One region of the Alkalihalobacillus sp. MEB130 genome, then DNA from elsewhere that is predicted to be linked to it. Evidence: a T-box and tRNA genes for the amino acid it is inferred to sense, from the RefSeq annotation. Region 1 holds a T-box; the other holds one or more tRNA genes.
What was found. The T-box of region 1 lies ahead of alaS (alanine--tRNA ligase). A T-box ahead of a tRNA ligase gene usually reads a tRNA of that ligase, here a tRNA-Ala.
Positions count from the first base shown of each region.

Region 1 (14,645 bases):
CTAAGCAAGCGGGAGAAGGTCCTATTTCGCTTAAATCAATTGCTAAAGAATATGATCTATCTGAACATTATTTAGAGCAACTTATTGCTCCACTTAGAAATGCTATGCTTGTAAAAAGTGTTCGTGGAGCGTATGGAGGCTACATGTTAGCAAAAGATGCAAAAGAAATCACAGCTGGCGATATTATTCGCGTGTTAGAAGGACCAATTAGCCCTGTAGAGGTTATGGATAATGAGGAGCCAGCTAAGCGAAATTTATGGATAAAAATCCGTGATGCTGTCAAGGATGTACTTGATAACACTACGCTTGATGATTTAGCAACCTATGAAGATTCAGGAGAGCAAGAGTATTTTATGTTTTATATTTAAGGTGTTCGATCTTTTATAGAGATTACTTGATGTAAAGAAAGGTTACTCTTAGTGAAAGTTGCGGAAGTCATTCGACTCCTGCGGGATAAAGAGGTAGGCTACTTTACTGATAAAAACAACAATAAGTAAATCTTAAGAAGGTGAAATAAAGTGGAGATGATTTACGTTGACCATGCTGCCACATCCCCCCTTCATCCGAAAGTATTAGATGCGATGCTACCATATTTCGAAACGCATTTTGGAAACCCATCTAGTATTCATCAATTTGGAAGACAGGCGAGACAAGCTTTAGATCAATCAAGAAGAACGATTGCCAAAGTACTTGGCGTGAGTGAACAAACTTTAATCTTTACTAGTGGTGGCACAGAGGCTGATAATATGGCGATTATTGGCTATGCACTAGAAAATGAAGACAAAGGAAAACATATTATTACCTCTCAGGTGGAACATCATGCGGTTTTACATGCTTGCAAGGAACTTGAAAAACGTGACTTTGATGTTACCTATCTCCCAGTAGATGAAACGGGGCAAGTGAAGCTAAATGATGTACAAGCAGCCTTGCGTGATGATACAATTCTCGTTACATTGATGTTTGGTAACAATGAAGTAGGAACGATTCAACCGATTGAGGAAGTTGCTTTGTTGTTAAAAGAACATCAAGCTGTTTTTCATTCAGATGCCGTTCAAGCATGTGGAGCTGTAGAGTTTGACCTTTCTGATTTATCTGTTGATATGCTTTCCATTTCTGCACACAAAATAAATGGACCTAAAGGAATCGGGATTCTTTATGTGAAAGAAGGCTTGAAACTAAGACCTGTCCTTTTTGGTGGAGAGCAGGAACGAAAGAGAAGAGCAGGAACAGAAAATGTAGCTGCCATTGTTGGGTTTGCAAAAGCAATGGAGCTAACGTATCAGTCCATTGTTGAACGAAAAGAGCGTTACGAGCAGTTCGCTCAAATTCTAATTGATACGTGGACAAAACAAGACGTGCAGTTTTTCATTAATGGTCATCAAAATGAGCGATTGCCTCATGTGTTAAATATTAGTTTTCCAGGAGTAAATATTGAACAATTGTTAATGAATCTTGATTTAGCCGGAATTGCAGCTTCAAGTGGTTCGGCTTGTACTGCTGGTTCAATTGAGCCATCTCATGTACTTGTAGCCATGTTTCAGGATGAGGATACCAGAATTCAGTCAGCTATACGCTTTAGTTTTGGTCTGGGTAATACAGCAGAACAAATAGAACGCGTTGCAAATGAAACAGCAAAAATTGTGAGTAGGCTAGGCCAACAAGAGGAATTTATCAACTAGAACAGATAGCCAAAGGTGGTGAAAGAATGAAGAAACGACCGGAAGACACGAGAGTAGTTGTTGGAATGTCTGGTGGTGTTGATTCATCGGTGACGGCTTTGCTTTTAAAAGAGCAAGGCTATGATGTAATAGGAATTTTCATGAAAAATTGGGATGACACGGATGAAAGTGGATTCTGTACAGCCACAGAAGACTATGAAGATGTAATCCAAGTTTGTAACCAAATTGGAATTCCTTATTATGCCGTTAATTTTGAAAAACAATATTGGGATAAAGTGTTTACCTATTTCTTAGAAGAATACAAAGCAGGTCGGACACCAAATCCTGATGTGATGTGTAATAAAGAGATCAAGTTTAAAGCCTTTTTGAATCACGCGATGTCACTTGGAGCTGATTATGTAGCAACAGGGCATTACGCGCGTGTTGAGGAGCGAGACGGGAATTTTGTCCTTTTGCGTGGAGTAGATAATAATAAAGACCAAACGTATTTCTTGAACGCACTTTCGCAAAAACAACTATCCAAAACGATGTTTCCAATTGGACACTTACCGAAAAAAGAAGTACGTGAGCGTGCACTTGAAGCTAATTTAGCTACGGCTAAGAAAAAGGATAGTACAGGAATTTGTTTTATTGGTGAGCGGAATTTCAAGGAGTTTCTCAGTGAATTTTTACCAGCACAACCTGGCGAAATGCAAACGGTCGATGGAGAAGTAAAAGGTCAACACGACGGTCTTATGTATTATACACTTGGACAGCGTCAAGGACTTGGGATTGGCGGAGCTGGTGAGCCTTGGTTTGTGATAGATAAGGACCTAGAGCGGAACGTGTTAATTGTCGGCCAAGGGTTCCATCATGAAGGATTGTATTCTGAAGGACTCGATGCAATCGGAATGAACTGGATCGTCTCAAAACCATCTTTTGAAAAAGAATTTACTTGTATGGCAAAGTTACGATATCGCCAAGATGATCAAAAAGTAACCGTCTATCCAAAAGAAGATGGTACAGCTCGAGTTTATTTTCATGAGCCACAACGCGCCGTCACACCTGGACAAGCCGTTGTTCTATATGAAGGCGACGTTTGCCTTGGTGGAGGAACGATTGATCACGTCATTAAGAAGTGGGAAAATGCCTAAAAAGGTATTTTCCTTTTTTTCAGTCAGATCAAAAAGTGGGTTTCTTTTTGATCTGACTGAAGCAATGAGCGGAGCCGCTGCCATGTTTTAAGATCATCAGAGCGATCTTCTCAGATGATCGCGCAGCGAGAGGAGCCATTGCAAATTGAATGGATAAAAAGCGGTTTTCTTTTTGATCTGACTGAAGGAGGTTCATTTATGTTAAATGAAAAAGGCATTTCTTTAATGAATGAAAAAAAATATGAGGAAGCAGCACAAGCTTTTAATGATGCTATTGAAGAAAACCCTAAGGATCCTACAGGGTTTATTAATTTTGGGAATCTTCTAGGGCTACTAGGGGATCATGAACGTGCGTTAACGTTTTTTGATAAAGCGATCGGTTTAGATGAACACGCAGCAACAGCTTACTACGGAGCTGGGACCGTTTATTATAAGCAAGACCATTTTGAAGAAGCGACAAAAATGTTTAAGAAAGCAATAATGGAAAAGTTAGATGAATCTGATGTTCATTTTATGCTTGGAATGAGTTATTACCAACTTGGTGCACTTCCTCATGCATTAGCTTCTTTTAAAAGAACAGTAGAACTTCAACCAGAAGACGTTGACGGCTTGTTTCAATATGGATTATGCTTAGCTCAATTAGAGTATATTGATGAGTCTATTGAACAATTTGAACAGGTTATAACATTGGACAAGCAACATGCCGATGCATACTTCAATTTAGGGGTTGCCTATGCTTATAAAGAACGCGCCCATGAAGCACTTATAGCATTTGAAAAAGCATTAGAAATACAACCGGATCATGCATTAGCAGCTAACGGAAAGAAAACAATAGAACAAGCCATCAAGTAAGGGTGATGACATGTGAAAGAAGAGACGATCTTGCCTAAAGAAGAGAAGACAATTGAACGAGGATATATAAAAGGTACAGTTAGCCATATTGTGTTTCGTAACGAAGAGAATTACTATACAGTCGCTCTAATTCATGTTCAACAAACCAATGAGGAAATCAAAGAAAAGAAACTAACTGTCGTCGGAACTCTTCCGAAATTAGAGCAAGATGAAACCTTTTTGTTTTTTGGTCAGATCATTGATCACCCGAAATTCGGTATTCAATACCAAGTTGAACAATTTAGAAGAGATTTACCTCAAACAAAAAATGGCATTATTCATTATTTATCAAGTGGGCGCTTCCCTGGAATTGGAAGCAAAACAGCGGAGACAATTGTGGAGAAATTAGGGGAAAGAGCGATCACAAAAATTGTAGAAGATCGTTCTGTCTTATCTGAAGTGCCGAAGCTTTCAAAAGAAAAAGCAGATGCCTTGTATGAACAATTAGTTGATCAACAAGGTGTAGAACAAGTGCTTATGACACTATCGAAACACGGGTTTGGAGTCGAACTTTCCATGAAAGTCTATCAGGCTTATGGATTGCAAGCTCTTGACATCATTCAAACGAATCCTTATCAATTAATTGCGGATGTAGAAGGAATTGGATTTAGAAAAGCTGATTTATTAGGAGCTGCAATTGGAATTACGGGAAAACATCCGGACCGTATTCGAGCAGGCTGTCTTTATCTTTTGCAGGAGCTTTGCCTTCAAGATGGACATGTATTCTTAGAAAAAGATGTTCTCATTCCTCATGTCATCTCACTGCTTTCTACTTATGAATGTAAAATAGAAACACTAGAAGTCGAAGAGCAGCTTCTTCTTATGCAAGAAGAGGATGCACTTCGAACAGAGGAGACACGTGTTTACTTAAAGTCACTGTACTTTGCAGAAAAGGGCATTGTTAGTAATGTTCAACGGTTGTTAAGTCAAGAAGTGGAAGAAGAATTTCCTGAGGCTGAGTTTTTAAAAGGATTAGGACAATTAGAGGAAGAACAGAAATTAGAATACGCTCCTTCACAAAAGGAAGCGATTCAAACCGCGTTGTCTTCCCCACTTATGATTTTAACGGGAGGACCTGGGACAGGGAAAACAACGGTTATTAAAGGGATTGTAGAGCTATTTGCACGTTTGCATGGACTTCCTTTAGATGAAAAAGCGTATTCCAAAAGCAACCCATTCCCAATTTTGCTTGTTGCGCCAACGGGAAGAGCAGCAAAAAGAATGAGCGAAGCGACTGAACTACCAGCTACAACGATTCACCGGTTGCTTGGTTGGAAAGGTGGCAGTGGAGGGTTTGAAAAGGGCGATCATGAACCATTAGAAGGAGAACTTCTCATTGTTGATGAAAGTTCCATGGTTGATATTTGGTTAATGAATCAGTTACTAAAATCCGTTCCAAAAGGAATGCAGGTCGTTCTAGTTGGTGACCAAGACCAATTGCCATCTGTTGGCCCAGGTCAAGTCCTTCGTGACTTTTTGGAATCCGACATGATTCCAACCGTTCCTTTAACAGATATTTACCGTCAAGCAGAAGGTTCCTCCATTATAGAGTTAGCCCACTCGATGAAAGAAGGAACGATGCCAAGTAACTTACCTGAGCCTCAATCAGATCGAAGGTTTTTTCCATGTCAGGTTGATCAAGTTCAACAAGTGGTTTCTCAAATTTGCGAAAATGCAATGAAGAAAGGTTATACTGCAAAAGAGATTCAAGTTCTCGCTCCAATGTATAAAGGAAATGCAGGAATTACCCAATTAAATTCAATGTTGCAAAATTTGTTTAATCCAAAAACAGAGCAAAGAAGAGAAATCGGTTTTGGTGATGTAGTGTATCGAACTGGAGATATGGTGCTGCAATTAGTGAATAACCCGGACGAACATGTTTATAATGGTGACCGTGGAGAAATTGTTGCTATTTTCTATGCAAAGGAAAATCAAGAAAGACAAGATCAATTGGTCATTTCTTTTGATGGCACAGAGGTCGTGTATGTAAAGAAAGACTTGAATCAAATTACTCATGCATACTGTTGCTCCATTCATAAAGCACAAGGTAGTGAATTTCCGATTGTTGTAATGCCTGTTGTGAGAAATTATGCAAGAATGCTGAGACGAAATCTGCTTTATACTGGCATTACAAGAGCGAAGCAATTTCTATTGTTATGTGGGGATTTAAAAGCGATTCACACAGCGATCACACAAAAAGACGAACTCATCCGAAATTCAATGCTACAGCAAAAGTTGCAACAATTGCCTCTGTCGAGTGGGAGCAATCAACCAACATAATCAAAAACAAATCGCCACACACTAAGATTGTTCGGAAAGGTGGCGATTTTTTTGCGTACTTTTTCAACAGTTGAAGGATTACCGGTCCTTTCGATTTCTACAGGTAAAGAGTGCGGACATGTCGTGGATTTGTGTTATGAAAATGGGCTTGTAACTGGGTTTCTGATTGATCCAAAAGGTTGGTTTGCTAAACATTTATTTCTACCGGTAAACCATATAACCAGTATTGGTCCGGATGGTGTAATGGTAAAGGACTATTATGCCTTACAGCCTCTTTCCAAAAAAGAAAAACATGCATTTCATTTAAAACATGGCAAGCATCGTCTTCATGGTACTGCTTTATTAACAGCAGAAGGGGAGAAATTAGGCTTGCTAGAGGATGTATATTTCTTGGAAGAAGTGGGCACGATTGTAGGGTATGAGGTGACGGAAGGGTTGGTAGCAGACCTAGTTGAGGGACGTCGAGTTGTGAAAAGCGACTCGAAGTTAACCATTGCTGGGGGGCGAGCCATCCTAACGGAATAGAAGGGAGTCTTTTACCATGCATTGTCCAAACTGTAAGAGCAAAGATATCGGAAAAATCGGTACAAACCAATACTATTGCTGGAATTGCTTTGTAGAAATGAGTTTATTAAAAGGAAGATTATCGATGCACCAAGTGGAAGAAGATGGTTCACTTAGCTCGTTGGATGATCTGTTTGAAGACGAGGACCTTCAAGTTGGGATGTAGGCCAACCGTGTAAGGAAACAAAACTTATTGAACCATAGTGATAATAGTAAAAAGAGGGCTGGACGGATCCTAATGACTTAGGAGAAGGACACTCTCTTTTTTTTCAAGGGCGCGGGAAACATGAAAGATGTGGCTTCTCTGCAGCTGTGAAAAAGAGGAGAGAGGAAAATCACGACCGCAAGAGAGTAGTTTGCGGCCTCCGAAAAAAGGAGATAGAAATACCACGACCGCAAGCGACCTTTCTGCAGACCTAAAAAAGAAAAGCAGTATCGTTTCTGATATAAAGGGAGCGTTTGTAATTTTGAATGGATATGAGTTGGCTGTACACAATAGTAATTGGGGGTGTGTGCGATGGAAATTCAACAAAAATGGTTATATCGACTAGTTTTCACGTTACTAACACTACTAATTATTTATATGATCGTCCAACTAGCACCTTTATTATCTCCCATAAGTGCAATGATTCGAGCACTTGTGTTACCTGTTGGGATTGCTGTTTTATTAACATATTTACTTCATCCATTAGTAGAGAAGATGCATGATTCTGGGATGTCAAGACCACTAGCTGTTTTGCTTATTTTTTTATTAATTGTCTTTACATTAGGGTTTTTGTTAACAATTGGACTGCCATCTTTTATCAAGCAAATACAGCATGCTTTTGAAACCATACCTGCTCAAATTCGAGAGCTAGAGAGAGAAACGCAAAGATTGCAACAATATATTGAGACGCTCCCTGCTCCGTTGCAGACTCAAACACAAGAGTGGAGAGTGCAACTTGTCCAAATGGGTGAAAGTGCTTTTGACCAAATTGAACAGGCTGCTCTTTTTCTAATTAAGTCGATGTTTTCATTTATCGTTATTCCTTTTCTTGTGTTCTTCTTTTTAAAAGACCATGATGCTATTAGAAGAATATCTTGGTATGTAACGCCCAGAAAATGGCGCGATGCTCTTAAAAAGTATATTAAGGATGTTGACCATACATTTGGGAGTTACATTCGAGGTCAGTTACTCGTCTCCTTATCTGTTTTTATTATTTCCACAATTGGTCTTTGGATAATAGGGGTTCCTTATCCCATTTTACTTGGTTTATTTATGGGTGCAATGGATTTAATTCCTTATTTCGGGCCTTTTATTGGAGCTGTGCCAGCTGTGATTATTGCATTTTTACAGTCATGGCAATTAGGGGTAGCCACGATTATTTTAATATTTGTTATCCAACAGATCGAAGGAAATATTTTATCTCCGGTCATTGTTGGAAAAACTCTTCATTTACACCCTGCTCTCATTATTCTTGCTTTATTAGTCGGGGTAGAAGTAGGGGGGTTCTTAGGAATGCTTATCGCTGTGCCGATCTTAGCGATTGGAAAAGTTACGTTGCTTCATATCCGGTTTCACTTCATGAAAGATTGACATTTCGATAGTGGATTTCTATAATAGAAGGGCATACAGAGCTATTTGAGAAAGCAATGAATAAAGCGTTGATGGAACGAGTATGAAGCAGACCATTCAAAAGAGAGGTGTACCTTGGCTGAAAGTACACTGTTTGAAGGGCTTCAGAAGGCTACTCCTGAGTGCAGATAATCTCTGACGTTAAACCGCGTTAAGGTTTTTAAGTGATAGGCAAGAACTGTCTATAATTAGGGTGGTACCGCGTGATAAACTCTCGTCCCTTTTAGGGATTAGGGTTTTTTTATTTGTTCAAAATTAGTTACATAAATGAAGGAGAGACAAGAAATGAGAAAACTGACATCTGCTCAAGTTAGACAAATGTATTTAGATTTCTTCAAAGAAAAAGGCCATGACATTGAACCAAGTGCTTCCTTAGTACCGCATGAAGATCCTTCGTTGCTATGGATCAATAGTGGGGTAGCGACGCTAAAGAAATACTTCGATGGTCGTGTCATTCCAGAAAATCCAAGAATAACAAATGCGCAAAAATCGATTCGTACAAATGATATCGAAAACGTCGGGAAAACAGCTCGTCACCATACATTTTTTGAAATGCTAGGGAACTTCTCAATTGGTGATTATTTTAAAGAAGAAGCAATTGAGTGGGGATGGGAATTTCTTACGAGCGAAAAATGGATCGGTTTTGATCCTGAGAAATTATCGGTAACCGTTCATCCGGAAGATAATGAAGCGTACGACTATTGGAAAAACAAAATTGGCATTCCTGAAGAGCGTATTATCCGTCTTGAAGGGAATTTTTGGGACATTGGTGAGGGACCTAGTGGACCGAATACGGAAATCTTCTATGATCGTGGACCAAGTTATGGAAATGATGAAAGTGATCCCGAATTATATCCAGGTGGAGAAAACGAGCGTTATTTAGAAGTGTGGAACCTTGTATTTTCTCAGTTCAACCACAATCCTGATGGTAGCTATACGCCGCTTCCAAAGAAAAACATTGATACTGGTATGGGTCTTGAACGTATGGTGTCTGTTATTCAAGATACACCAACCAATTTTGAAACAGATTTGTTTATGCCGATTATTCAAGCTACAGAAGAAATTGCTGGGGTTACATATGGAAAAGATAAAGACATCGATGTGGCTTTTAAAGTTATTGCCGATCATGTTCGGACCGTTACCTTTGCTGTAACCGATGGTGCTTTGCCTTCAAATGAAGGAAGAGGCTATGTACTTAGAAGACTTTTGCGTCGGGCTGTTCGTTACGCAAAATTAATCTCAATTAACCGCCCATTTATGTTTGAACTCGTTCCAGTTGTTGGGGAGATTATGGTTGACTTTTACCCAGAAGTGAAAGAAAAGACGGAATTCGTTCAAAAAGTCATGAAAAACGAGGAAGAACGTTTCCATGAAACATTGAATGAAGGGTTATCCATCCTTGAGAAAATTCTTGATGATGCCGAAAAAGCAAACAAATCTGTCATTGATGGCAAAGATGTGTTCCGTTTATATGATACGTACGGGTTCCCAGTAGACCTAACGGAAGAATACGTACAAGAAAAAGGGTTGGAGATTGATCGAGACGGGTTTGAGAGAGAAATGGAAGGACAACGAGAGCGTGCGCGTTCCGCTCGTCAAGAATCAGGCTCAATGCAAGTACAAGATGAAGTACTTGGTCAAATTACAACTGAAAGTACGTTTGTTGGATACGATCATTTAAATACCGATGCTACTGTTGATGTGATTGTATTTGAAAAAGAAGTAGCGGACCTTGTTTCTGCTGGAAACACAGCTCAAGTTATTTTAAACAAGACCCCATTTTATGCCGAAAGTGGTGGACAAGTAGCCGATAAAGGAACCATTCGTGGTGAAAATGTAGTTGCTGAAGTAACGGCTGTTACGAAAGCACCTAATGGTCAACATCTTCATACAGTTGAAGTAAAAGAGGGCGTTCTTGAAAAAGGAGCAACCGTTACGTGTACTGTAGAGGAAACTGAGAGAATCGCAATAGTTAAGAACCATACTGCAACACATCTATTGCATCAAGCTTTAAAAGACGTCCTTGGAGCTCATGTTAACCAGGCAGGTTCATTAGTGTCAGAAGATCGTTTGCGTTTTGACTTCTCTCACTTTGGTCAAGTAACAGCAGAAGAAATGACAAAAGTAGAAGAAATCGTGAACGAACAAATTTGGAATGCACTTGCTGTTGATATTTCCTTAAAGAAATTGGACGAAGCAAAAGAAATGGGAGCAATGGCCCTTTTCGGTGAAAAATATGGTGAAACAGTTCGTGTCGTTCAAGTTGGCGATTATAGCTTAGAGCTTTGCGGTGGTTGTCATGTTCGCAATACAGCTGAAATTGGATTGTTTAAGCTTGTTTCTGAATCAGGAATTGGTGCAGGAGTACGTCGAATTGAAGCGGTGACAGGCAAGGGTGCTTATGAGCATATGAACGCACAAATTCAATTGCTAAAAGATGTTGCTTCAAATTTAAAAGTGAAACGAGTACAAGATGTTCCTGCAAGAGTGGAGGCATCTCAACAACAAATTAGAGAATTACAAAGAGAAAATGAATCATTATCAGCAAAATTGGGCAATATGGAAGCTGGGAATCTTATCAATGAAGCTGTTGAGATCAATGGAGTTAAAGTATTGACGAAAAAAGTCGATGCAGCTGATATGGATGGATTACGAGGTATTGTAGACACGTTAAAACAAGACGTCGCTTCTGGAATTATCGTGTTAGGTGCGGTATCTGGAGATAAAGTAAATATTGTGGCTGGTGTAACGAAAGACTTACTTGATAAAGGCTTCCATGCAGGGAAACTAGTCAAAGAAGTGGCGACTCGTTGCGGTGGCGGCGGTGGTGGCCGTCCAGATATGGCTCAAGCTGGCGGAAAAAACCCAGCACAATTGGAAGAAGCGTTAGCGTTTGTAGGAGAATATGTAAATACAATTTCCTAATTCGACTTTAATGGTGTACAATGGAAATAGACAAGCTATTATTAGACAAAATTTGTCGGATAGCAATGAATGAAAGAGGTGTTTGTGATGAGCTCTATGGACAAAACGATGCAATTTAATTTTCATGATGATACGGTTGATGTTGATGTCCAAGAGGTGCTCCTTTCTGTATATGAGTCACTTGAAGAGAAAGGTTATAACCCCATTAACCAGATTGTTGGCTATTTACTTTCAGGAGACCCTGCGTACATTCCGCGTCATAAAGACGCAAGGACACTCATTCGTAAGCTAGAACGTGATGAACTAATTGAAGAGTTAGTAAAATCCTATTTATCACAGCACCGTAAGGAGAATGAATGAGAGCACTCGGCTTAGATGTTGGAACGAAAACAATAGGTGTTGCTCTAAGTGACGAGCTTGGATGGACTGCGCAAGGATTAACGACGCTTAGACGCAAAGAGGATGAAGAAGAAAAGGATTTTGAATCGATTGCTCAGCTAGTCAAAGAGCATGGTGTTGATACGATTGTTATCGGAATGCCTAAAAATATGAATGGTACAATCGGTCATGCTGGTGAAAGAAGTCAATTATTTGCTGATACATTAAGTACACATGTTTCGTGCACGATAAAGATGTGGGATGAGCGTTTAACGTCAGTCGCAGCAGAACGTATGCTTATCTCAGCAGATGTGAGTCGAAAAAAAAGAAAGCAAGTCATTGATAAAATGGCAGCGGTCATGATCTTACAAGGATACTTAGACCATAAAGGATCTTAGACCTAATTACTGATAAGAGGTGCAATGTTTAATGACAGAACAAGAAAAAGAACGAATCGTGATTCCTGATGAAAACGGAGACGAACATCTTTTTGATGAATTATTCAGATTTCATGTGGATGCAACAAATAAGTCGTATATTCTCGTAACTCCAGTAGGTGCAGAAGAAGACGATGAGGAAGAAGTAGAAGTATTTGCTTTCCGTTACGAGGATCGTGAAGGGGAAGAAGACGATATTGCCTTATTTCCAGTAGAAACGGACGAAGAGTGGGAAATGGTTGAAGAAATGTTGAATACATTTCAACCTGAAGATGAGGAATAAGTAGTAGAGAAATCATGCTACACTTAAAAAAGTAGTACCCCAAAATAAGGGTACTGCTTTTTTTCTTTAATTTTCGTCGAATTGTAGTATAATATAACGGTGGAAGGAGGAGAATGATGTCTGAATCCAACGAAAAACCACGAAATGACCTTTATGAGGAGCGAGTTTCTCAGGCTAAGGTTGTTCGGAAAATTGTTTTTTATAGTTTAATTGGTATATTTATTATAGGTATCATTTTATTTATAAGTGCTTATTTTTATTTGAAAAATGCTTTAGGCCCTGTTGATGCGGCTGATCCAGAGGAAATTCAGGTGACAGTTCCAATAGGCTCATCAGCCAATCAAATAGGTACGATCTTAGAAGAAGAGGGCTTAGTTCGAAACGGTACATTCTTCCGTTATTATGTTCGTTATAAAAATGAGTCAGGATTCCAAGCTGGAGATTATGCACTTTCGACAGATATGACAATGGATGAAATTATTGCTGAATTAAAAGAAGGAAGAGTAATGCAAGAACCAGAACTTGTTTTTACGATTCCAGAGGGTAGATGGCTTGAAGATGTAGCTAAAATTATGGCTAACGAAACCTCTCATACGGAAGAAGAGGTTATGGAAGTTTTGACCGATAGCGAGTATATTGAATCATTAATTGATCAATACTCGATGTTAACGGAAGATATATTAGATGAAGATATTCGGTATGCTCTAGAAGGGTATTTGTTTCCAGCACGTTATGATTTTATGGACGAGGATCCTTCAATAGAATCGATGATAGAAGCTATGCTAGGCGGTACACAGAAGGTGATAGAAGAATTCGCTTCTGATGTGGAGGCAAGTGAATATAGTATACATGAGATCTTAACCCTTGCTTCGATTATTGAGAGGGAAGCACAAAAATCGGAAGACCGTTATCTTATTTCTGGAGTTTTATATAACCGGTTAGATCGAGATATGCCGTTGCAAGTAGATCCGACTGTTTCCTATGCTCTTGGTGAACATCTCTATATGACAAGTTATGCTGCTTTAGAAGTGGATTCTCCTTATAATACGTATCGATATAGAGGAATTCCAATTGGCCCGATTGCCAATCCTGGAAAAGATTCCATTCGTGCGGCTTTGAGCCCTGAAAAGACAGATTACCTGTTTTTCTATGCGCGATTTAATGGAGACGTTATTTATAATGAGACTTATGAAGAACATAATCGTACTCATCAAATGTATAGGGACGAATGGGTAGAAGGACAAAGTCAACAAGCTGAGGAAACAGAAGAGTAAGCAGATGATAAGGGGGATGTGTTTCTAAACACGCCCTCTTTTCTATGGTTGAATGATGAGAATGGAGTGGAATGATGATTAATAAACAAGTAGAGGATTATTTAAAGTCGCTAATCCCAACACGCGGGGAGCGAGTCGAACAAATAGAAGAATTTGCAAAGGTTAACCAAGTTCCAATTATGGATCTTATCGGGATGGAAAGTCTATTACAACAAATGAAATTACATGAGCCGAAACGAATTCTTGAAATTGGAACAGCAATCGGCTATTCTGCCATTCGAATGGCTCAAGCTTTTCCTTCTTCACGTATCGTGACAATGGAACGGGATGAGGAAAGATTTACGGAGGCACTGAAAAATATTTCCGAACTCGATCTTGTTGATCAGATAGATGTAAGGTTTGGAGATGCGCTTGATTTGGCTCAAACACTTGAATCAGAACCCCTTTTTGATGTATTATTTATTGATGCCGCAAAAGGGCAATACCAACGCTTTTTTGATTTATATGGGAAATTGGTTAAACCTGGTGGCGTGATTTATTCGGATAATGTGTTATTTCGTGGTTTGGTTGCGGAAGAAGACATAGAAAATAAACGATTACAAAAACTAGCAACAAAGATAAAAAGCTATAATGAATGGTTAATGAATCATCCTGACTATGATACAAGGATTTTGCCAGTGGGAGATGGATTAGCTGTCAGTATAAAGAGATAAAAGGAGTGAACTATGGGAATGAAACCTGAACTGCTCGTTACACCAAAAGACATTGAAGCGGTAAAACGTTTATTTGTAGCTGGTGCGGATGCTATTTTGATTGGGGAAGAACGCTATGGTCTTCGTCTAGCCGGGGAATTTTCAAGAGATGCGATTACAGAAGCGACAAACATCGCTCATGATCTTGGCAAGAAAGTTTATGTTGCCATGAATGCTCTTTTTCATAATGAAAAAGTAGATGAATTGGCGGAGTACATTACATTTTTAAAAGATACAGGTGTGGACGGAATAACGTTTGGAGATCCGGCTGTTTTAATGACTGTGCGTGAAGTGGCTCCTGATTTGAAATTACATTGGAATACAGAACAAACAGCGACGAATTGGTTCACTGCTAACTATTGGGGACGCAAAGGTGCCAAGCGTGCTGTGTTAGCTCGTGAAATTAATATGGATGCGATTGTAGAAATAAAAGA
Region 1 is NZ_JAOANA010000014.1:76,463-91,107, reverse strand. It holds gene N0O92_RS14975 (YczE/YyaS/YitT family protein) at 1-4, shown strand, start outside; gene cymR (cysteine metabolism transcriptional regulator CymR) at 1-368, shown strand, start outside; gene N0O92_RS14965 (cysteine desulfurase family protein) at 519-1,679, shown strand; gene mnmA (tRNA 2-thiouridine(34) synthase MnmA) at 1,706-2,812, shown strand; gene N0O92_RS14955 (tetratricopeptide repeat protein) at 3,011-3,664, shown strand; gene recD2 (SF1B family DNA helicase RecD2) at 3,677-5,983, shown strand; gene N0O92_RS14945 (PRC-barrel domain-containing protein) at 6,035-6,508, shown strand; gene N0O92_RS14940 (hypothetical protein) at 6,525-6,713, shown strand; gene N0O92_RS14935 (AI-2E family transporter) at 7,065-8,123, shown strand; T-box leader at 8,183-8,387, shown strand; gene alaS (alanine--tRNA ligase) at 8,448-11,087, shown strand; gene N0O92_RS14925 (IreB family regulatory phosphoprotein) at 11,175-11,447, shown strand; gene ruvX (Holliday junction resolvase RuvX) at 11,444-11,863, shown strand; gene N0O92_RS14915 (DUF1292 domain-containing protein) at 11,895-12,185, shown strand; gene mltG (endolytic transglycosylase MltG) at 12,302-13,459, shown strand; gene N0O92_RS14905 (O-methyltransferase) at 13,534-14,172, shown strand; gene N0O92_RS14900 (peptidase U32 family protein) at 14,185-14,645, shown strand, end outside.

Region 2 (14,645 bases), on a different contig from region 1:
TTATTTTACAAACTCAAGTTGACAGAAGTATACAATTTTTCTATACTTAGTTTGAAATTAGTATGTATAGCAACTATTTGTGAGGTGCACATATTGAAATTATCCTTCCAAGATTATATTAGTATTAAACTACATAAAACCGATTTAACTTTAACTAGCTATGTTAAAGCTAAATTAGAGCCATATAACCTCGCTCCAGAGCAAAATTTAATTATGATGCTCCTGTGGGAACAAGATGGTCTGTCACAACACCAACTTGTGACTAAATTAGAAAAAGATAAGACTAACATTGCTAGAATGGCATCAAACTTAGAAAAAAAAGGGTTTATTAAAAGGAGCCATTGTCAAGATGACCGCCGTTCTCTCAAGCTTTACTTAACACCGTGTGGAAAGAAGCTTGGGGATGAGGTTATTCCTATTGCAGAACAATTTAATGATCTCGTTTGCAAAGGAATTTCAGAAGTAGAACTAATGCAAATGGAGAAGATCCTAGAAAAAATGAATAAAAATGTACAGGAGCAACTTTAAAGATTACAAATGTAATTGCTCTTTTACAGATATATATTTTAGGAAGCGCTTTACTATTATCATTTTTGGGGGAATGAACTATGTACGATATCGCCATAATTGGAGGAGGCCCAGCAGGTGCTAGTGCAGCCATTTTTGCAGCGAAGGCCGGGAAGAAAGTGGTTGTTCTTGATAACAGCAAAGGGATGACTCAACGAGCATGGGTTGAAAATCATTACGGGGTCAATGAAATAGCTGGTCCTGATTTAGTGGAAACAGGTAAAAATCAAGCCATTAAGTTTGGTGCTGAAATAATTGAAGACATTGTCGTTAACGTTTCTTCAGAAGCTGAAGGATATAAAATTGAAGGTGAGAACCAAGAAGTTCATGCAAAACATGTACTATTTGCAACTGGTGCATTGAGCAACTTAGCTGAAAAAATTGGGCTTACAGTTATAACGGCAACAGAACCTAGAATTAAATCCATCATTGAAGTTGATAAAGATGGGCGCACGAATAAAGACGGTATTTGGGCAGCGGGAACTATAGCGGGGGTAAGTGTACATACTATTGTCACTGCAGGAAATGGTGCAGCTGTTGCTATAAATATTATTAGCGAATTAAACGGTGAGCGTTATGTTGATCATGACATTTTAAAATAGATGATTCAAACAGGCCTCCTCCTCTGGAGACCTGTTTTTGCTCTCCCATTTTATTTTAAGTCGTATTGATTGACTTTGAGATTGACCTTAATTATACTAAGTTTTATGTAATTAGTATGTATAGCAACTATTTATTTTTAGCTTCTTTCTAAGATACAAAATAACGTGATGTAGTACTTCTTTGTAGTTACTAATAAAGTACTAGTTACATTTACACAATTTGTTGCTATAGCAACATTATTAAATGGAGGTATTTTTTATGGCAAACGTATTATTTGTTAAGGCAAATTCAAGACCTATCGAACAGGCGGTAAGTGTTAAACTTTATCACACTTTTTTAGATCAATATAAAGCATCTAATCCTAACGATACTATTACGGAGCTTGATTTATTCGAAGAGAACTTACCATATTATGATACGGATAAGATTAATGGTATGTTCAAGCTTTCAAAAGGATTAGAGTTAACTCCTTCTGAAAAAGAAACAACAGATATCGTAAATCGTTATTTAAATCAATTCCTTGAAGCAGATAAAGTTGTGATCGCATTCCCACTATGGAATTTCACAGTACCAGCTGTTCTCCACACATATTTAGACTACATGGCTCAAGCTGGTAAAACCTTCCGTTATACAGCTGAAGGTCCTGAAGGGTTACTACCAGACAAGGACGTTGTTCTTCTAAATGCAAGAGGCGGTGTTTACTCAGAGGGCCCTGCTCAATCAGCAGAAATGGCTGTTAACTTTGTAAAAACAATGTTTAGCTTCTGGGGTGTAGAAAAATTGCAAACGGTTATTATTGAAGGACATAACCAATTCCCTGATCAAGCTGAAGAAATCATCGAAAAAGGATTAGAACAAGCAAAAGAAGTGGCAAAAACATTCTAATGAACTTATGAACAGCAGGTTGGCTTCAATCCCAACCCGCTGTTCTTTTATTTTTCTAAAAATGGAAAATAAGGAGTTTGTACATGCTTCATATTTCCTTCTGGTTGAATGACATAATCTTTATATCCTTTTTTGTCTCCTGGGACTACCTTTTTCAATCCGCTTCCATCATAGTAAGTTGGCTTGTCTTGTAAACGATTCATGTTATCACTCCTCATTTTTTCACCGGCTTTTGTCACTAAGTAGTTAGTTAGAATTCAATAAATACGAGTCCTAATTAAAGAGAATAGCTCCCTCTTACTGCTGTCTCTTCGATGTTATGATAGGTATAAATTCACCCTCTAATCGAAATTACCTTCATATAATCTGCCCTTACCTCCTATTCCCTCCCTTTCATCATCCTAATAAGTAGGAGTTTAGTTACAAAACTATTTAACTAATATTTTAACTTATGATACTGAATTGGTAAACATTTCAATTCAATTTTTTCCAATTTATGTCTTAAAAACCAAAAATGAAACAATGCTTATAACTCTTCATACAGGAAAATCATCTGCCAGAATTACCTTTTCTAACTTCTTTTTTAGGTTGATAAAGACTGATGTTTCAAGTGGCAAACTCTCTTTTATTTCCTTACTTATTTTGTGAACAGCAAAAACCACAACCATTGTCGGTTGTGGTTTTTCATCTAGTAACGTCCTCCTCTTAAAGAGAGGAGGACGTTACTAGATGAGCCTTTATAGAAAACATTGTCCACACGTGGCTATCCAAAATCCCCATAATAATCTTTAATTAGTTCAAGTTACAACAAAATATTAAATTCCGCGCGACAATACACCAAAAAATTCACTACCTTCAGCAGTGAGAACATCAACATATCATAATTTATCAATATTACCAACACTTTTCAAAACAATTTCCTTGGTAATTTTTGGTGCGGTTAAGAGGACTCGAACCTCCACGGGGTCACCCCCACTAGGCCCTCAACCTAGCGCGTCTGCCATTCCGCCACAACCGCATTGTAACCGTGCACCTATCCTTGATATCGTTACATAAGTGTAACTAATGTAGCCAGCTCAATCAGGGTAACCCACGGCACACAGAATGATCTATTTATGGCTGCTTCCTTCCGGACCTGACCAGTTTCATAGGTTTCTGTTGCGTGGACCCCAATGGTCAACACCGCTTGCATAAGGCAAACCTTACATAAACGATACCGCAGATAGGAATTCAATCTCGCTAAGGCGGATTGCGAGTCACAGGGCACCGCCAACTCCCCATCTAGCACGGTATGTATTTTCTAAAATATATTCCCACTGATGCCGTCACCCTAACTGTTTTTATAACCCGCTCTGAGCAGGTGGGTTTCTTCATGGTAACATCTTGCGATCCTTCATAAATGAAGGCTTGGCATCAGTTATCAAATGTTAGAATCCCTAGAAAACAATACGGTTTAAAACAAAAAGGGTTTACGCACATCGTAGGATATGTCTCGGATTGTAATGCCGCCATAACCCGGCGACAAATATTATATTAACACGATAGATAATTCTACGCAATGTTTTCGGTGATTTCTTTACTTCCAATTTTTTTCATCAGTATTATTCTACATCTTTATCGCAGCTTACGGCTATATACAAAAAAATTTATAGTAACTTTCACTTTCATAATGCCCTTCTTTTATATAAAATAATGTATAACCCGCGAAAGGGCTTTCGTTAAGTGAGTATAATATAAAAGGAGTGTCATACAATGGTATATCAAGCTAGCCAAGACCGATATAACACAATGAAATACAACCGCTGCGGTCAATCTGGATTACTTTTCCCCGCTCTATCACTAGGTTTATGGCACAACTTCGGCGGAGTTGATCCATTCGAAAACGGACGAGCTATGCTTCGTCGCGCTTTTGATTTAGGCATAACCCATTTTGATCTAGCCAATAATTACGGACCACCTCCAGGTTCTGCCGAAGAAATGCTTGGCTCTTTATTAAAAACTGATTTCGCGCCGTACCGGGATGAACTTGTGATATCTACAAAAGCCGGTTACCACATGTGGGATGGCCCTTATGGAGAATGGGGTTCGAAAAAATATCTAATCGCGAGTTTAGATCAAAGCTTAAAAAGGATGGGACTAGATTATGTAGACATCTATTACTCCCATCGTCCAGACCCTAACACACCCCTTGAAGAAACGATGGGTGCACTTGATCAAATTGTTCGCCAAGGAAAAGCACTATACATAGGAATTTCCAGCTATAATGCGGAACAAACAGACCAGGCTGTTAAAATCTTAGATGAGTTAGGTACACCTTTACTTATCCATCAACCAAGTTACTCGATGTTAAATAGATGGATTGAAGATGATGGGTTACAAGACGTTCTTCAAAAAAATGGAGTTGGGTCGATTGCGTTCTGTCCACTTCAGCAAGGTTTGTTAACAAATAAGTATATTAACGGAGTACCGTCAGATTCTCGCGTAGCTAAATCTACAGGCTTTTTAAGTGAGGACCAAGTGACCGAGGACGTTATGAATAAAGTAAAGAAACTTGGCGCCATAGCTGCAGAAAGAAATCAAAGCCTAGCACAAATGGCTTTAGCTTGGGTTCTTCGCGAGGGAAGAATTACATCTGCTTTAATTGGCGCTAGTAAAGTAAGTCAAATTGAAGAGAACGTTAAAGCACTTGACAACCTTGATTTTTCAACTGAAGAATTAGAAAAGATTGAAGCGATTCTTAAATAGAATTGAAAGATGGCCAAGAGACTTCCCTCTTGGCCTAAAGGTTTTATAAAATAGTTCATTTACACTAAACTAACGGAAGCATCATAAATCATGTTCTTTTACCTTCCATCAACCACTTCTTTAAATATTTCGTAAGACCGCTTTTGTTTCCCCTCATCATAAATATACGAAACCGCCATAATTTCGTCAACGTTATACTTTTCTTGAAAACGCGTTAATTGCTCTCGGATTGAATCCTTCGAACCTACTAACGTGACACTAGACATCGATTTAGCCATTTCCTTCTCTGGCATACTCCAAATGTCATCCATATTATGAACCGGAGGACTTAACGGACTTTGTGTACCCCGCACTACATTTAAGAAAAATTGTTGCATTGTCGTTTCTTCAAAACGTGCCTCTTCATCAGTTTCAGCTGCAATGACATTCAAGCAAACCATCATATATGGCGCATCCAAATACGCAGAAGGTTGAAACTGTTTACGATAAATAGAAATGGCTTCTTCCATATATCTTGGTGCAAAGTGGGATGCAAAAGCATATGGCAAACCTAATTTAGCTGCTAACACAGCTGAATCCGTTGAGGACCCAAGGATATAAATTGGAATCCCTGTTCCAACTCCTGGAAATGATTTTACAAATCCTTGTTCCTCTTCTGGACCAAAATACGTCAACAAGGAGTTTACATCATCAGGAAACGTGTAGACAGAATCATTTTTCGAACGCCTTAATGCATTGGCCGTCCTCATATCTGTACCTGGAGCCCGACCAAGACCCAAGTCTAGTCGATCAGGGTAAATGGTTGCCATCGTACCAAATTGTTCTGCAACAACGAGAGGAGAATGATTCGGTAGCATAATCCCCCCAGAACCTACCCGGATGTGATTCGTATTTTCTAATGTATGCTTAATTAAAATTGGTGTTGCGGAACTCACTAAAGTAGATGTATTGTGATGTTCGGCTATCCAATATCTTGAAAAACCTAACTTTTCCGTCGCTTGTGCAAGATCCACCATGGAATCAATAGCCTCTTGTGAATTTTGTCCTTGACGAATAGGTACCAAGTTTAAGACGGAAACAGGAATGTTAATTTTTGACATAATTATGTGTCCTTTCTTGATCAGTTTCTACTCTATCCTACCAATTTACGCTTATGATTCAAAACTAATTGCTCAGCTGGCACGAACTCATTTGTGATCATGCCTGTTTTCGCATACTTTGTCTATTTTAAGGTTGTTAAACAACTACCTTAGTACCCGTTGGTTTTGTTTCGTATGAATCTTCCTCTTCTTCTTGTTTTACCCGCTTCATCAAAAACGCTAACGCTAGCGCAAAAATCACAATAAAAGAAGAAATAAAGAAGGCAAAATTAATTCCATCTAACATCGCTAAAACCGAAATATGTTCAAGAGAAGTTTCAGGTGATCTTTCCAAAAATGCAGCTGTTCTTGATTCAGTACGATTCGACATCAACGTAACGAGCAAAGCTGTACCAATGGCCCCAGACACTTGATTTAATGTGTTATTCATAGCCGTACCATGTGGGTAAAATCGTGTCGGCAACTGATTTAATCCATTCGTTTGAACGGGCATCATAACCATAGAAATGCCAAACATTCTTACCGCATGTAAAATCATTAAATATTGATAGGTCGTCTCTAATGTTAATGTACTAAACATATAGGTCGTCACCGTTATAATAGATAACCCGGTAATGGCTAGTATTTTCCCACCATATTTATCAAACAATTTTCCAGTGACAGGTGACATAAAAGCCATAACTAAAGCCCCCGGCAACATCATTAGCCCCGCATCAAATGGAGAAATACCTCTAATAGTTTGAACATAGATAGGCAAAAGTAGCATTCCAGAAAACATAGCCATAGTTAAGATCATAGAAATAGCTGAAGACAACGCAAACATCGGGTATTTAAAAATCACAAAATTTAACATCGGCCTTTCGAGCTTCGATTGACGAAAGATAAAAGAGACTAATGAAATCATTCCAATAATGATAGTTAAATAGACTAGAGGACTGCCCCACCCTTTGCTACCCGCTGAACTAAACCCGTACAAAACTCCGCCAAAACCAATACTTGATAACATAAGAGAGAAAACATCTAGTTTAAGATTTACCTTTTCTTTCTTATCTTTAAGCAAGAAAAACCCTATCGTTAACACTCCAACTGCAATAGGTGCAACAAAATGAAATAGCATCCTCCAATTGTAATGTTCGACAATCCAACCGGATAAAGTGGGACCTATAGCTGGTGCTGCCATTAAAATCAACCCGAAAATACCCATAGCAGTCCCCCTTCTTTCAATCGGAAAGCTTACTAACATAACATTCATTAAAAGAGGCATTAGGATAGCTGACCCTGAAGCTTGCAACATTCGACCTGCTAGAAGTAACGGAAATACATGAGCGAGTCCCGCAACGATTGTTCCAAAAGTAAACAAACACATTGCAATTAGGAATAAACGCCGCACTGAATATTTTTGAATGAAAAAAGCAGTGGTTGGAATCATAATTCCATTTACAAGCATATAGCCTGTTGTTAACCACTGAACTGTTGCTGGTCCTACCTGCAAATCCATCATTATTGATGGCAACGCAATATTTAATAGTGTGTTATTTAAAAATGCAATAAATGCTCCTATCATAAGTACGGATAAGACTCCGTAATTGGGACGAGTGCCTTTATCAATGGAATGTTCCATTATATTTCCCCTCTCTATACCATAGGTACATCTTTTATACCTTTAGTTCATCTTGACAATATATTATACTAACGGTTCAACTAATTCAACACTAAAATTTCTTTATAGTGATGGATTTGTCCAAATAAATAAAATAAGGTATGATTACTTCTATACTAGCAGTTCAACTTCAAATAAAAGGTGATGTATATGAACGACAGAAAACAACATGTCATAAACATGTCCCATAAACTATTTGTAGAGAAAGGATTTCAAGCAACGTCCATTCAAGACATTTTAGAATACAGTGGAATTTCAAAGGGAACTTTTTATAATTACTTTTCTTCAAAAAACGAGTTAATAATGGCTCTCTTTAGAACGTTTTATAAAAAGATGGAAAAAGAACGAAATGAATTGCTTATAGGTGAAGATCCTTCTGATATCGAAATTTTCGTTAAGCAATTTGAATTTCAATTAAATACAAACAAAAAGAACAAAGTTTTTACTCTGTATGAAGAAGTCCTCTTCTCAACCGACGAGGAACTCAAAGCCTTTATAAAACGAGGCCAAATTCGAACGATACAATGGGTCTATCGACGATTTCAGGATATTTTTGGTAAAGATAAGGAACCTTATTTACTCGATTGCGCGATTATGTTTTTAGGCATTCTCCATCAAAACATGAAGTATTACACAATGGAACATCAGTCCAATACGAGTACATATCAGGTTGTGCGTTATAGTGTAAAACGAATGGAAAAAATGGTTCAAGAACTAGCTCAATCAAATGAACAACTAAATAAACCTGAACTTTTAAATAAATGGCTTCCTTCTATAGAACTAGAGGGAACGAATCTCCAAGCACAGATTAGTGAAGTCATTACCGCTTTGAGGATTTCAATAATAAACCATGAAGAGAAAGAAAGAAATTTGGAACTTTTACATTTCCTCCAAGAGGAACTCACTCACAATTCTCCTCGTGAATTTCTTATTGAAAGTGTGATCGATTCATTAAAAAACACCTTATCTTCAGTTCATCAAGAGCAATTCGCTTCTCTTGACCGTCTCGTTTCTAAATACTTTAATTGTGAGAAGGGAAATTAGGGTAGGTATCGTTTCATGTTTAATTAGAGGAAATGAAATGAAAAAGAGCACAATCCAATTAGTTTGGATTGTGCTCTTTTTCTATGAATGCGGGTGAAGGGAGTCGAACCCCCACGTCAAAAGACACTAGATCCTAAGTCTAGCGCGTCTGCCAATTCCGCCACACCCGCGAAATAAGTGGTGCCGGCCAGAGGACTTGAACCCCCAACCTACTGATTACAAGTCAGTTGCTCTACCAATTGAGCTAGGCCGGCATATGGTGGAGGATGACGGGATCGAACCGCCGACCCCCTGCTTGTAAGGCAGGTGCTCTCCCAGCTGAGCTAATCCTCCATATAATTGGTGACCCGTACGGGATTCGAACCCGTGTTACCGCCGTGAAAGGGCGGTGTCTTAACCGCTTGACCAACGGGCCACTAGAAATAAAGCATGTCATGGCGGAGAAGGAGGGATTTGAACCCTCGCGCCGCGTAAACGACCTACACCCTTAGCAGGGGCGCCCCTTCAGCCACTTGGGTACTTCTCCATATCTCAGTTATTACGTTTTACTGTGGAATGGTGGGCCTGAGTGGACTCGAACCACCGACCTCACGCTTATCAGGCGTGCGCTCTAACCAGCTGAGCTACAGGCCCACAGTAATTTTATAAGAGCGGGTGATGAGAATCGAACTCACGACATCAGCTTGGAAGGCTGAGGTTTTACCACTAAACTACACCCGCATGTTAACTAGATTTGTATCATAAAATTGACTCCGCCCAAACATGTCTCTTCCTCTTCTAGCAATTCTCAGAAGCAAATGCGTCGAGACAACTCGTAGCTTATTCGGCAGAAGCGTTGCTCGTGGCTGAGGTTTTACCACTAAACTACACCCGCATGTTAACTAGATTTGTATCATAAAATTGAATCCGCCCAAACATGTCTCTTCCTCTTCTAGCAATTCTCAGAAGCAAATGCGTCGAGACAACTCGTAGCTTATTCGGCAGAAGCATTGCTCGTGGCTGAGGTTTTACCACTAAACTACACCCGCATATTACATTATTTGACTCTCTGGTCGGGAAGACAGGATTTGAACCTGCGACCCCCTGGTCCCAAACCAGGTGCTCTACCAAGCTGAGCCACTTCCCGTAATATGGCGCGCCCTGAGAGATTCGAACTCCCGACCTTTTGATTCGTAGTCAAACACTCTATCCAGCTGAGCTAAGGGCGCTTATTTAATTGGTGCCGAGGGCCGGACTTGAACCGGCACGGTAGTCACCTACCGCAGGATTTTAAGTCCTGTGTGTCTGCCAATTCCACCACCCCGGCAAGGCAGATACTTGTAAATTAATGAAGGCGGTACCCGGATTTGAACCGGGGATCAAGGTTTTGCAGACCCGTGCCTTACCACTTGGCTATACCGCCATTATTGTAAAAGAGCGGAAGACGAGATTCGAACTCGCGACCCCCACCTTGGCAAGGTGGTGTTCTACCACTGAACTACTTCCGCATTGGCTGGGCTAGCAGGATTCGAACCTACGCATGACGGAATCAAAATCCGTTGCCTTACCGCTTGGCGATAGCCCAATACATTGTAGTAATATGGGGCGACTGATGGGAATCGAACCCACGAATGCCGGAACCACAATCCGGTGCGTTAACCACTTCGCCACAATCGCCACGTTAATCATATTGGCAGGGGCAGTAGGAATCGAACCCACACCGGAGGTTTTGGAGACCTCTGTTCTACCGTTAAACTATGCCCCTAAATGGTGGAGCCTAGCGGGATCGAACCGCTGACCTCCTGCGTGCAAGGCAGGCGCTCTCCCAGCTGAGCTAAGGCCCCATTTACGAAAACAGTAAAAGTAATCACTCGAACAATTAATACTATACCACAGCATCTTATTCCACGCAACTATTTTTATTGTTTTTATTTTTTGTCCTTCACGAATTTTTATTTTATCATAAACTTAATAACATACAAGTCTTTAGTTAAAAAATCTTAATCAAACTGCCGGTATCCCATCCACTCTAACTAAATAAGTGGAGGGAAATCAAAAAATATGTCAGTATGTTGTACAGATAACTAATATAAGGAGAGAAATGAGTACATTACGTTATAATAAATAGAGAAACTGTCAAATAGGAGTGAGAACACTGAAAACTATAGCTGTTATAGGTGGGGGGATTACTGGCCTAACCACGATGTATTATTTACAAAAATTATTACGTGAACACCAAATACAAGCGAAGTTAACGTTAATAGAGAAAAAGGAATATCTAGGAGGGAAAATTAACACGGTTTTAAATGAGGAATTTATTATGGAGACAGGAGCGGACTCCATCGTTGCAAGACACGAAAGCGTCATGCCCTTAGTCGAAGATCTACAGTTACAAAAGGAAGTGGTCTATAATTCAACTGGGATATCCTATATTTATTCAAACAATGAATTACACCCTATTCCCGCTGACACTGTATTCGGTATCCCAACAAGTGTTGATTCATTATTTCAAAGTACATTGGTTTCAGCTGAAGGAAAACAAGTAGCACTTAAAGATTTAGAACTTAAAAATGAACATTTCACCAAAGACAGTTCAATCGGTGATTTCCTTGAGTATTTCTTAGGAAAAGAATTAGTCGAGAAACAAATTGCTCCAGTTTTATCAGGGGTTTATTCTGGAAAACTTAATAAACTAAGTATCGCCTCTACTCTTCCGTATTTATTGGAGTATAAAAATAAATACGGAAGCATTATTAAAGGATTAGAGAAAAACAAAGAAAAGTTCCGTTCCAACTCAAATAAAAAATTTCTTTCTTTTCAAAATGGACTCTCTACTCTCATACATTCACTTGAAGATCAATTACAAGATGTTCTAATAGTAAAAGGAGTAGAGACGACAAACATTTATAAAATAGGAGATCCTTATCAGATTTCTTTTTCGAATCATGAAACCATTGAAGCGGATTATATAGTGGTAACAACACCTCATCAGATTGCTCAATCTCTATTTAATCACAATGAATTAAACGAAGAATTTGCTAGATTAACAAACTCGTCTTTAACAAGCATTTATCTTGGTTTTGAGCTACCAGATGCTCTACTCCCCGCAGATGGAACTGGTTTTATTGTGTCAAATAGCGATCTACAATGTGATGCTTGTACATGGACAAGCAGAAAGTGGAAAAACACATCTAAGCAGCATAACCTCCTAGTTCGACTTTTTTATAAGAGTTCAAACTCGGCGTATTCATCTATAGAACAGATGAATGAAAGTGAGCTTATTGAAACAGCTTTAAATGATATTGAAAAAAGTCTTCAGATTAAAGGACAACCAAAAGCATTTGAAGTAACAAAATGGGATCAACTTATGCCTAACTATCATTTGAATCATAGTAAAGCTATTCAAGCATTAAAAGATAAATTGGATTCGACCTTACCTAATGTTACTCTTGCAGGTAGCTCCTATTATGGAGTTGGAATAGGTGCCTGCATCAAAAATGGCAAGGAGACAGCAGAGCAAATCGTTTATTCACTTTTGGATATTACCAACTAAGCCAATGCAACAGATTTAGGGTTGCCTGATCTTGTTACTAAATCTAATAATCACCTGGTTGCGATAGAAAGCGAATCTCCCCCTCCTCTTTTATGGGTCTAGAAAAAATGCGTGTGATATTTCGTTCACACGCATTTTTGTAGCATGAAATTCTAGTCAAAAGAGGGCTTGGTTAGTGGGCATTGTGCTGCTTTTGGACCGAGCTCTGGTGAGTAATAGCTTAATTTCCGAATAAAATAACAACTTTCTGGAAAGTGATGTTCGAGAAAACGTAATGTTGTTCGAGTAATGACTTCTGTGCCTCTATACATCTGGACAACCCCAACAATAAAATTATACATATCAATCGTTGTCTGACCAACCTCTCTTGAAAATCGTTGTTGTCTCTGTATTCCAGGCGGTGAAAAACGAAGAAATCCTTTCATCTGTTCATTTTGGACAATATAGGATTGAAACTGTTCAATATATCGATCTGTTTGAGCTGTAATTTTCAATTCAATAGGATCAAGGATATTCCTTAAAAGTACAGCATGACCTAATTGATCCTCTAACCACAAATCAAGAAGATCGACTAAAGATTGCGGAGGAAAGTCCTGGCCGTTCATATAGTAGGAAAGGATTCTCAAGTATTCTTCATTTTCACTCAACGTACCGTTTAAATATGTTGGACTTAAATTCAAGTTCACCAAGTTTTGAATTCGTAAGTTTTGCATATGACCTTCGAATTGATAATAACCTTCTGCAGTTGGATGAACGTCTTGAGCAAACTGAATTAACTTCTGATCTGCCACTCCTCCCATTTGCCCAACATTTTTTAGATTTTCTCGTAAATATTCAAATGATTGAATATACTGGTCCGCAACTGCGATATACTGCTGTTCAGTTGGTGCTAAATGATCTCTGATAAAGTAGGCATGGTCTTGTAAAACTTCAAGCCAAAAACTATGCTCATCAATCGGACGTAAAGTGAAATCTTGAACCATAAACTCCCCCCTTAAACATCACCCATTTCTTCAAAATATATGATTATAATTAAAATACATGCTGATACTTGCCCCATATTCCATTAAAATATTCAAAAAATGTTCTGCATGAATTTATACCTGGCTTGCAATCAACTTGTTCATAACGGAGAAGTTCGGGAGAGCATAATAATAAGAAAATTTAAAAACATAGAGTCTATCAGATCCAATTTGTGGTAGAATATCGATAAAACAAATATATTCATCTGCAGGGAGAGAAAGGTATGTTCAGCTTTGACAATTATTTGTTTGCATTATTAGTTGTATTAGTTCCCGTTTTTGTTTACTATTCTTTTCTTTATAAGAAAGGATCTCCACAAAAAAATGCTATTACCTTCGGGTTGCTTTGCTGCCTATCCATCTTTCTTTCTATGACATACCCATTAGAACTTTCTGGTGGACAGATTTATGATTTGCGAACGATCCCTTGGCTTCTTGCTTACCTTTATGGCGGGATTAATATGGGACTTGTTGCAACCGCATTCATTTTTTTGTATCGTTTTATTATTGGCTTGGATATAGGCTTCATTATTACTTTATTTGCTTACAGTCTATCAAGTATAACGGTCTATTTTTTCTTACAGAAATACAAAATGGTCGAGTTAACAGAGAAATTAAAAATAAGTTTTCTTTTAACTCTATTAAATACTATACTCGTGTTAATAGGATTGGGATACTCTTATCAACATTTTGACCAAACGATTGTATTTGATTTTGTGACTTATTTTCTTGTATCCCATTTACTTACCATATTAATTGTCATCTATATTATCGAGACCTTACAGGAGAAAGAACAAAATAAAAGTAAACTTTTACAAGCTGAGAGAGTCAAAATAATTGGAGAAATGGCCGCATCTGTCGCCCATGAAGTAAGAAATCCATTAACTGTTGTAAAAGGGTTTATATATATTTTTAAAACAGAGAAAAACTTAACCACTTCGCAAATAAGTTCTTTAGAATTAATGGATACCGAGTTACAAAGAGCCGAGACAATTATTCACAACTATTTATCATTGGCCAAATCAAAAACATCTGATATGGAAAAAATAGACGTGATCGAATTAGTTCAAAGCGTAGTTTGCGTCATGAATTCCTATGCTCTTTTAAAAGGAATAACGATCGTAAACAATCTTGAAGGCTCATACTATATAAAAGCAAATCGGTGTGAAGTGAATCAAGTTTTCTTAAATATTATTAAAAATGGAATTGAATCAATTGACGGGAAAGGCCATTTGATTTTACGCGCTAGTAAAAAAGGGAACTCTGTCACGATAAGCATCACAGATAACGGGAAAGGCATGACTGAAGAAGAAGTAAAACGACTAGGCTCCCCTTTCTATACGACAAAAGATTATGGAACTGGTTTAGGAACGATGGTCTGTTATAAGATCGTGGATAACCTACAAGGTGAAATTAAAGTAAAAAGTTCAGTAAATGTCGGCACAACATTTTCAATCTTTCTTCCATTAGTAAGATAGGGGCCTCCC
Region 2 is NZ_JAOANA010000013.1:82,020-96,664, forward strand. It holds gene N0O92_RS14140 (MarR family winged helix-turn-helix transcriptional regulator) at 94-528, shown strand; gene N0O92_RS14145 (FAD-dependent oxidoreductase) at 609-1,169, shown strand; gene N0O92_RS14150 (FMN-dependent NADH-azoreductase) at 1,429-2,055, shown strand; gene N0O92_RS14155 (hypothetical protein) at 2,103-2,258, opposite strand; tRNA gene N0O92_RS14160 (tRNA-Leu) at 2,988-3,073, opposite strand; RNA gene ffs (signal recognition particle sRNA large type) at 3,081-3,345, opposite strand; RNA gene ssrS (6S RNA) at 3,362-3,545, opposite strand; gene mgrA (L-glyceraldehyde 3-phosphate reductase) at 3,808-4,800, shown strand; gene N0O92_RS14180 (LLM class flavin-dependent oxidoreductase) at 4,899-5,900, opposite strand; gene N0O92_RS14185 (MDR family MFS transporter) at 6,037-7,521, opposite strand; gene N0O92_RS14190 (TetR/AcrR family transcriptional regulator) at 7,711-8,604, shown strand; tRNA gene N0O92_RS14195 (tRNA-Leu) at 8,693-8,774, opposite strand; tRNA gene N0O92_RS14200 (tRNA-Thr) at 8,783-8,858, opposite strand; tRNA gene N0O92_RS14205 (tRNA-Val) at 8,862-8,937, opposite strand; tRNA gene N0O92_RS14210 (tRNA-Glu) at 8,945-9,019, opposite strand; tRNA gene N0O92_RS14215 (tRNA-Ser) at 9,040-9,130, opposite strand; tRNA gene N0O92_RS14220 (tRNA-Ile) at 9,161-9,237, opposite strand; tRNA gene N0O92_RS14225 (tRNA-Gly) at 9,254-9,324, opposite strand; tRNA gene N0O92_RS14230 (tRNA-Pro) at 9,654-9,730, opposite strand; tRNA gene N0O92_RS14235 (tRNA-Arg) at 9,736-9,812, opposite strand; tRNA gene N0O92_RS14240 (tRNA-Leu) at 9,822-9,910, opposite strand; tRNA gene N0O92_RS14245 (tRNA-Cys) at 9,936-10,006, opposite strand; tRNA gene N0O92_RS14250 (tRNA-Gly) at 10,020-10,091, opposite strand; tRNA gene N0O92_RS14255 (tRNA-Gln) at 10,094-10,168, opposite strand; tRNA gene N0O92_RS14260 (tRNA-His) at 10,185-10,260, opposite strand; tRNA gene N0O92_RS14265 (tRNA-Trp) at 10,275-10,348, opposite strand; tRNA gene N0O92_RS14270 (tRNA-Ala) at 10,352-10,427, opposite strand; gene N0O92_RS14275 (protoporphyrinogen oxidase) at 10,739-12,136, shown strand; gene N0O92_RS14280 (DUF2935 domain-containing protein) at 12,289-13,119, opposite strand; gene N0O92_RS14285 (ATP-binding protein) at 13,383-14,636, shown strand.
Region 2: it has a tRNA-Ala gene. The T-box ahead of alaS (alanine--tRNA ligase) is inferred to sense a tRNA for this amino acid. The anticodon was not compared.